One region of the Serratia sp. Sp408 genome, then DNA from elsewhere that is predicted to be linked to it. Evidence: predicted binding sites of a transcription regulator. Region 1 holds the regulator's gene; the other holds the start of a gene.
The links. The regulator LexA, encoded in region 1, represses DNA repair genes until DNA is damaged. The targets are predictions, from matches to a motif close to TNCTGTATGTACATACAGNA.
Positions count from the first base shown of each region.

Region 2: a site for LexA is predicted at 2,846-2,865, ahead of dinB (DNA polymerase IV). Genes of this name have one in related genera too.

Region 1 is NZ_JBXUFT010000002.1:306,462-311,238, reverse strand. It holds gene plsB (glycerol-3-phosphate 1-O-acyltransferase PlsB) at 1-530, opposite strand, end outside; gene AC2AXP_RS12255 (diacylglycerol kinase) at 659-1,027, shown strand; gene lexA (transcriptional repressor LexA) at 1,152-1,760, shown strand; gene dinF (MATE family efflux transporter DinF) at 1,905-3,251, shown strand; gene AC2AXP_RS12240 (CsbD family protein) at 3,563-3,772, shown strand; gene zur (zinc uptake transcriptional repressor Zur) at 3,873-4,382, opposite strand; gene AC2AXP_RS12230 (sugar O-acetyltransferase) at 4,634-4,777, shown strand, end outside.
Region 2 is NZ_JBXUFT010000001.1:68,616-73,392, reverse strand. It holds gene pepD (beta-Ala-His dipeptidase) at 223-1,683, shown strand; gene dinB (DNA polymerase IV) at 1,767-2,831, opposite strand; gene AC2AXP_RS00370 (glycerophosphodiester phosphodiesterase family protein) at 3,026-3,922, shown strand; gene nqrM ((Na+)-NQR maturation NqrM) at 3,958-4,185, opposite strand; gene AC2AXP_RS00360 (FAD:protein FMN transferase) at 4,193-4,777, opposite strand, start outside.

The sequences.
Region 1 (4,777 bases):
GTCGCCATGCGGCGCAGAGACACCGTATTGGAGAAACGCACAAAACTGTCACGTCCCAGCCACAGTACGGCAAAGAACTTCTGCACACCGTTCAGTAGACGCAGATGCGGCGTACCGTGGCTTTCGCGCCCCGGCGAACGGCCAAACATCACCGAAACCGGCAGCATCTGAATATCGAGATCCGGGTTATTGCGGTGCAGGTCGAGATAATCGTGGAACAGTTTTACCGACTCTTCTTTCGGCGTGTAGTAGCGGAATACGCGCGGGCCATCGTGGATAAACACGTAGCTCGGCAGTACGGCGCCGTCGATCTCCAACGGAGTGAGCGGATCGGGCAGATCCTGCGCCAGGCACTGGGTGCGCAGCGTCAGTAAATCCGCCTTGGAATTATAAGGTAAAACATACAAAATCGGCCGTGAGGGATCCAACCCTAACTCCGTGACCGGATCTGAAGGGATAACCTTACTTCTTACCAACAGTTTTAGTGGTAAATTCAATAATTTATAATAAATTTTACGCCAACCTGACATAACAACGTGAAGCCTCTTGTTAGCAATGCGCCGCAAGCATACCAGAAACCGGGTAGCAGATCTGTGGTGTTAAAAAAACCAGAGCCGTTAAGATTATGACTTATCACTTATAAAAGGCACACCGCAACATGGCAAATCAAGCAACCGGTTTGACTCGCGTCATCAAAGCTTTCGGATATTCCTATAAGGGATTGACCGCCGCCTGGCAGCATGAAGCCGCGTTTCGCCAGGAACTGGTGGCGACCGTGCTGGCCATCATACTGGCGATTTGGCTGGATGTGGGTGCGATAGCGCGCATTTTATTGATCGGTTCGGTGGTACTGGTGATGATTGTCGAAATGCTCAACAGTGCGATTGAGGCGATCGTCGATCGCATCGGCACTGAACACCACGAGCTTTCCGGCCGCGCCAAGGACATGGGCTCGGCGGCGGTGTCGCTGGCGATTGCACTGGCGCTGTTTGTCTGGGTCAGCGTACTGTGGCAATACCTGGTTTGAGCGGCAGGCAATCGATGTTGCGCAGCACCTCGCTAATCCCTGATTTTTATTCATTCTCCAGTTCCCAATCCACGTTCACCTGTATATACTCACAGCAAGACTGTATAAACAAACAGGGGGCGGAATGAAAGCATTAACTACCAGACAGCAAGAGGTCTACGACCTGATTCGCGATCATATTTCGCAGACGGGCATGCCGCCAACGCGTGCCGAGATCGCGCTGCGTCTGGGGTTCCGCTCGCCTAATGCCGCTGAAGAACACCTCAAGGCCCTGGCGCGCAAAGGCGTCATCGAAATCGTCTCCGGCGCCTCGCGCGGCATTCGTCTGCTGATGGAAGATGAAGACGGCCTGCCGCTGATTGGCCGGGTGGCCGCCGGTGAGCCACTGCTGGCGCAGCAGCATATCGAAGGGCACTACAAGGTCGATCCTTCGCTCTTCAAGCCAAACGCAGACTTCCTGCTGCGGGTCAACGGCATGTCGATGCGCGATATCGGCATTCTCGACGGCGACTTGCTGGCGGTGCATAAAACCCAGGACGTGCGTAACGGCCAGGTGGTGGTGGCGCGCATTGAAGACGAAGTCACCGTCAAACGCCTGAAAAAACACGGTAATGTGGTAGAGTTATTACCGGAAAACAGTGAGTTTCAACCGATTGTGGTCGATCTTCGTCAGCAGAACTTCACCATTGAAGGCCTGGCCGTCGGCGTCATTCGCAACGGTGATTGGATCTAACTCGCAGTCCCCCGAACCTAATCGCCTCAGCCCGTTCTGGGGCGATGCCATCGTCAAAACATCACCATACCCAAGAGCTTTCAAGGCGTAGCCGGTAAATCGCTCCCCTTGCCAGAGCGTGGGTACCTACGGGAACATGTTACTATGCGCCTGCTTGCCACTTTCACCAGCGATACCGACAAAGCCCTGTGGCGTCTGGCGCTGCCGATGATCTTTTCCAATATCACCGTACCGCTGCTGGGGTTGGTGGATACGGCGGTGATTGGTCATCTCGACAGCCCGAACTATCTGGGGGGCGTGGCGATCGGTTCGATGGCAACCAGCTTCCTGTTCATGCTGTTACTGTTCCTGCGCATGAGTACCACCGGGCTGGCCGCGCAGGCGCTGGGGGCGCAAAATCCCCTGGCACTGGCGCGCGCCTTCATGCAACCGCTGATGCTGGCGCTACTGGCTGGTTTGGCCATTGTGCTGCTGCGTCATCCGTTGATCGACCTGGCGTTGAGCATCGTCGGTGGCGACGCCGAGGTGTTGGCGCAGGCCCGGCTGTTCCTGGAAATCCGCTGGCTGAGCGCGCCGGCCGCCTTGGCAAACCTGGTATTACTGGGCTGGCTGCTGGGCGTGCAGTACGTGCGCGCGCCGGTGATCCTGCTGATCGTCGGCAACCTGCTGAATATCGTACTGGATATCTGGTTGGTGATGGGGCTGGGCTGGAACGTGCAGGGCGCAGCCACCGCCACCGCCATTGCCGAATATGCCACGCTGCTACTGGGGGTGTGGCTCAGTTGGCGGGTGATGCGCCTGCGTGGTATTACACCGGCAATGCTGCGCCACGCCTGGCGTGGCAATCTGCGTCGCCTGCTGGCGCTCAACCGCGACATCATGCTGCGATCGCTATTGCTGCAGCTGTGCTTTGCCTCGTTGACCATCTTTGGCGCACGTCTCGGCAGCGAGGTGGTGGCGGTAAACGCGGTACTGATGAACCTGCTGACCTTTACCGCCTATGCGCTGGACGGTTTTGCCTATGCCGTTGAGGCGCATTCCGGCCATGCTTATGGAGCAAGGGACGATCGACAGCTGCGACGCATCTGGCGTGCGGCATGTCGGCAGGCATGTATGGTGGCGCTGGGCTTCGCGCTGATTTATGCCGTCGCCGGCCAGCACATCGTTGCTGCGCTGACGTCGTTGCCGGAGCTGCGCGCCCTGGCCAACCTCTATCTGCCGTGGCAGGTGCTATTGCCGCTGGCGGGCGTGTGGTGTTATTTGCTGGATGGTATGTTTATCGGCGCCACGCGCGGCGCGGAGATGCGTAATAGTATGGCGGTCGCCGCCGCCGGGTATGGCCTGACGCTGTTCACCCTGCCATGGTTGGGTAACCACGGTTTGTGGCTGGCCTTGGCGGTGTTTCTCGGCCTGCGTGGCCTGGCATTAGGCTGGGTTTGGCACCGGCACAGCGTGAATGGCACCTGGTTTGCCCACGCCGGTAGCCACTGACTTTGGCTATTCATTAGTTTCTTTGCTGTATTTTTTGCTTTTTGTTTATATCTGGTTACATTCCACCTTGATGCTGGAGCGGCGTTTAGTTACTGTTTTGTCGATTTTTTATCTGTAATTTGGTTTGTTAATGGTTTTTTGAACTGGTATTTTCCGTCGTTTGGTTGTCGGTGACTATAATTAGTCACGTGGCTGGCGAGTTATACGGTGATTTTATATTGCTGAGATAGCGTTAAATGGCCATAAATTTTAATCAGTTGGCGCCAGCCCGATTTATCTAAAACTGACTAACCACAGGTAACGGAGAGATTATGAACACAGATCAAGCCGACGGTAACTGGAAGCAGTTTAAAGGTAAAGTGAAGGAACAGTGGGGCAAGCTGACCGATGACGATCTGACGGTCATTGAAGGGAAACGTGAACAGCTTGTCGGTAAAATACAGGAACGTTACGGCTATCAGAGGGCGGCGGCCGAAGAAGAGGTCAAAGCCTGGGAAGATCAGAACAAGTATCGCTGGTAATCCGATCCGCCCGCGGTTGAACGCGGCGCTTTGACACCCCTTGGGCCAGCGTTCCCCCCTAGACGTCTTGGCCCATAGGTACAGGGACGTACCTGCCTGACTATTTCTTTTTAATCACGATGCTGTGGTCATGATTGCAATCGTGCTTACTGTCGCAAGACTCTACTTCAACACAGCCTGAGCACAGTCCATGGGCTTCCACCACGCTGTGGCGCAGGGCAAAACCGGACTCTTTTGCCAATTTTTGCAATGTTTCCTCTACCCCAGCGGTGGTGCGCTCGGTTACCTGCCCGCAACGATCGCAGATGAAAAGCGCGGAGGTGTGCATTGGCTGCTCAAAATGATGGCACAGCACGTAGCTGTTAGCCGATTCAACGCGGTGAATAAAGCCTTGTTCCAGCAGAAAGTCCAGTGCGCGGTAGACCGTTGGCGGCTTGGCCTGCGGTTCGGCGACGCGCAATAAATCGAGCAGATCATAGGCGCTGATCGCACCGGGCTGTTGAGCCATCAGGCGTAACACTTCCAGCCGTTGCGGCGTCAGGCGCACATTGCGTTGCTGACAGAGTTGTTCTGCCTGCGCGAGCAGCTTTTCCTGGTTGGTTGGGTTCATGGCAAATATTCCCGGTACGTAAAAAAGGCGATTTTAACATGTATCGGCCAATTCGCCGAGAGTTGAGCCATTTTCTCCCGTTAATCACGCCGGCAGCGGCACATTCACGCCTGCGGATTGGCAAAACGTGAATCGACTCACAACTTCTGCGGCGTGCTGGCGCTGAGATCAACGCCGTGGCGTTTTCGTCTGGGCATTGCCCGCACGTGGCGTTATAACGCCTGACAACACCTTGGCTAAAGGAACACGCGATGACCGAAAGAGAAAAGTTGCTGCGCGGTGAGATCTATAACAGCCGCGATGCGGAACTGATAGGCCTGTATCACCGGGCACGGGCGCTTAGCAAGCAGTTGGGCGCGCTGGATTCTCAGCAGATGGACGAAAAAAATCGTCTG
Region 2 (4,777 bases), on a different contig from region 1:
GCGGATTTCCTTGCGGACAAACGCAGGTGAATGATGCTGCCAAGCGCCTGCCTCACCGGCCAAACACCAGCGTTACCGCAAATAAACAGCGCAATGCGGTACGCGCACCCGGTAAAAGAAAGTGATATTCTCTGCCTATCGTGCCGAAGACGCACAGATACCCATTAACCTAACCGCACGGCATTGCCGCCACCTGACGTATGCCGTAACAGGAGACTTAACGTGTCTGAACTGTCTCAACTTTCACCACAGCCGCTGTGGGATATTTTTGCCAAAATCTGCTCTATTCCTCACCCGTCCTACCATGAAGAACAGCTGGCACAGCACATCCTCTCATGGGCAAAAGAAAAAAACCTGCACGCCGAACGCGATGCCGTTGGCAACATTCTGCTACGCAAGCCGGCCACCAAAGGCATGGAAAATCGCAAGCCGGTCGCCTTGCAGGCGCACCTGGACATGGTGCCGCAGAAAAACAACGATACGCAGCACGACTTCACCAAAGATCCGATTCAACCGTACATTGACGGCGAATGGATCAAGGCTCGCGGCACCACGCTGGGCGCCGACAACGGCATCGGCATGGCCTCGGCACTGGCGGTGCTGGCAGATGACAGCGTTGAGCACGGCCCGCTGGAAGTGTTGCTGACCATGACCGAAGAAGCCGGCATGGACGGCGCCTTTGGTCTGCAACCCAACTGGCTGCAGGCGGAGATCCTGATCAACACCGACTCCGAGGAAGAAGGCGAAATCTATATGGGTTGCGCCGGTGGTATTGACTTCATCACTACCCTGCCCCTGCAACGCGAAGCGCTGCCAGCCGGTTACCAAACGCTGAAGCTGACCCTCAAAGGGTTGAAAGGCGGCCATTCCGGTGCCGATATCCATCTGGGGCTGGGTAACGCCAACAAACTGCTGGCACGCTTCCTGTTTGATCATGCACCGCAGCTGAACCTGCGCCTGCTGGAACTGAACGGCGGCACGCTGCGCAACGCCATTCCACGTGAAGCCTTTGCCTGCGTGGCAGTACCGGCCGATCGGGTTGACCAACTGAAAGCGCTGAGCCAGGCGTTCCTGGCAACGCTGCAAAACGAGCTGTCCGCCAAGGAAAAGAACATTACCGTGTTGCTGGAGCCAACCACCAGCGCATTGCAAGCGTTGAACGCTGACAGCCAGCACCGTTTCCTGGCGCTGCTCAACGGTACGCCAAACGGCGTGATCCGCATGAGCGACGCGGTGAAAGGCGTGGTTGAAACCTCACTCAACCTCGGCGTAGTCACCACCGGAGAACAGGAAGCGGAAATCATCTGCCTGATTCGTTCACTGATCGACAGCGGCAAGGATTATGTGGTCGGTATGCTGACCGCGCTGGGCCAACTGGCAGGTGCCAACGTGGCACCAAAGGGCGGTTACCCGGGCTGGCAGCCGGATGCGGACTCACCGGTAATGCATCTGGTGCGCGAACTGTATCAGCAGCTGTTCAACAAGACGCCGAACATTATGGTGATCCACGCCGGTCTGGAATGCGGTCTGTTCAAGAAGCCTTATCCGCAGATGGATATGGTTTCCATCGGACCAACCATCACCGGGCCGCACTCGCCGGATGAGCAAGTGCACATCGGCAGCGTCGGCCTGTACTGGCAGTTGCTGACCCAGTTGCTGAAAGCGATCCCCGAACGCGGTTAATGCCAACGACGCCCATGGCCGACGCAGACAGCAGGCGTCGGCCATGGGCTTTGGCGGCAACCATCGCCGGGTTCGCCCGGCCGCTACGCATCCCACGGCAGCAGCAGCTGCCGCTCCAGCTGCGGATCGAGCAGCGTCACATGCAGCCCCACCAGGCGCACGCCACGCCCCTCGCGCCGCTCACACCATACCTGCTTTGCCACCGCCAGCAAATCTGCCTGATTTAATACCGGCCACAGGTGTTCCTGGGTAGTGAGCTGGAAATCCTGAAACTTCAGCTTTACCCCTTGACGCGCGATATGCAAATCGGGTTTCACCTTGCGTAGGCGCATTTCCAGTTCTGGATACAGCTTATCGACAATCAGCTGCTCACAATCTTGCCAATCATGAATATCTGCCGCCAAGGTTCGTTCTACGCCAACCGATTTACGCAGGCGCTCCGGTGAAACGCTGCGTTCGTCGATCCCCTGGCAGCGTTCCCATAATACGCGGCCAAATTTGCCGAAACGCTTTAACAGCGCCGCAAGGTCGTAGCGCTGCACGTCGGCGCAGGTGAGTAACCCGACTTCCTCCAGGCGCTTAGCCGTTACTTTCCCGACGCCGGGGATCTTGCTCAGCGGCAGCTGTTGCAAAAAAGCCGGCACCTGCGCTGGCGTAATCACGTATTGGCCATTGGGTTTGTTCAGTTCCGACGCGATCTTGGCAAGGAATTTGATTGGCGCAATGCCGGCGGAAGCGGTGAGCTGTAATTCGTCAAAAATGGCCTGACGAATATGCTCGGCTATCAAGGTTGCCGAGCCGTTGCAGCGTGGGCTATCCGTCACGTCGAGGTAGGCCTCATCCAGCGACAGCGGTTCGATTAATGACGTATAACGCGCAAAAATTTCGCGAATATGCTGTGAGGCTTCTTTATAAGCCGCCATGCGGCCGGGCAACAAGGTTAAATGCGGGCAGAGTTTCAAGGCCATGGCGCTGGACATGGCGCTGTGCACGCCAAAACGGCGTGCCGGGTAGTTGGCGGTGCTGATCACCCCGCGCCGATCGGCACTGCCGCCGATCGCCAGCGGTATATCGCGCAGACTGGGATTGTCGCGCATTTCTACCGCGGCAAAGAAGCAGTCCATATCGACATGAATGATTTTACGCATGCGCCCTCCAATAATACTGGATAAGTATACAGTCACAATGGGAAAGCTCAAGACTGGTTTTAACGTATGTTTTATCGAAAAAGCATCGTTATTTTCTATTTGTTAAAAAAGCTTAATTTTTCAAGCGTATCATTTCAGGAAATAATCGTTACGCCTCATAAATGACGCTTACCCTACGCACAAGAAGGTGCTCAATGACTACTTTTTCCCGTTATGTATTGGTTTCGGCATTATCCCTGATCTCCACCCTCGCCAGCGCAGCCAGTGGTCATGCGCCAGCCATCGTTGCCCATCGCGGCGGCACCGCCGATGCGCCGGAAAATACCCTGGTCGCCATTCGCAGCGCGCTGAAAAACGGCGTCGACGCGGTGTGGATCACGCTGCAACAATCCAAAGACGGCGCGATCGTGCTGTACCGCCCTTCCGACCTGAGTTCGCTCACGGATAAAACCGGCGCGGTTTCCGCCTATAGCGCAGATGAACTGGCCAAGATCGATGCCGGCTGGTCGTTTGGCAAAGACGGTCACCACCCGTTCCGTGGCCAGGGGATCGGCATCCCGCGACTGGACACGGTGCTACAGGAATTCCCGAAAGTGACCTTCTACCTGGACATCAAATCTCCCGATGCCGATCCGGCGCAATTTGCCAAAGCACTGCTGGCAACGCTGGAAAAGGCCGAGGCGCTTGACCGTACGCGGGTCTATTCTACCGATGCCCGTTACCTGGCGGCCCTGCCAGCGGCGATTAAACGTTTTGAAACCCGCGATGAAACCCGCACATTATTGGCCAACATCACCATGGCGCATCAGTGCGACATAAAACCGGACGGCAATCAGCCCCGTTGGTATGGGCTGGAATTGAAGCGTGAAGTCGAAGTGGTAGAAAAGTACACTCTGGGCGAGGGCCGCTCCAAAGCGCTGCTGACCTGGGACAAGGAATCGATCGATTGCTTCCGCTCCAAAGGGCCGGCGCACATCATTCTGTTTGGCATCAATTCCGCGCAGGATTATCAGCAGGCGCTGGCATTGGGCGTTGATGGCGTGATGGTCAATTCGCCAAAGGATGCCCTGCGTTTTCGCAAGGCGAAATAAAGCGCGGTTGTCGTGCGCTGCGTGCAGCGCACGGTTTACAGGATGCGGTGTTTTTCCAGTTGCTCGCGGCGCAGCGCTTCTTTCGCCAGGCGTTTTTTACGCGCATCGCACGGCTCCGGGCAATCGCACACTTTGTCCATGCCCAACGCGGTAATACCGCCGCAACTGCCTTGCAGGCTCTTGCGTTTGAACACGTAACCGAGCGACATGCCGCCGATAATCAGCAAAAACAAAATAAAGCTTGCGACAAATACCGTCAGCATGGCGGCCTCACTGATTTTTCTTTAGATAAGGTTTAAACGCATTGGAATAGCGCTCTTCAAAAACGTCACCGTTCTTCACTATCATAAACACCGGAATGCCCAGCAGATTCGCCAGAGCCAGGGCACGATCCGGCCCCATAACATCCAGCCCGGTAGACAGGCCGTCGGCGGTCATGCAGTTAGGCCCAATGACCGTGATCGACACCAGATGGTGCGCGATCGGCCTGCCGGTAGTCGGATCGATGGTATGTGAATAACGTACGCCGTTCTGTTCGAAATAGTTACGATAATCCCCCGAGGTGGCGATCGCCATATTCCCCGGTTGGATCACCAGTTGCGCGCGTTGCTCCACTCCGGCGTTCGGCCGCTCGATGGCAATGCGCCATGGCAGCTCCTTGCCGTTATGGCCACGGGTACGTACTTCGCCGCCGATATCTACCATATAGTTGTTAATCTGCTGTGATTGCAAGTATTCCGCCACCACGTCCACGCCATAACCCTTGGCGATAGACGACAGATCAACGTACAGCTCGGGGATATGCTTCACCAGCGCGTTGCCCTGCACCGCCAGTTTATCGATACCGGTCCAGGC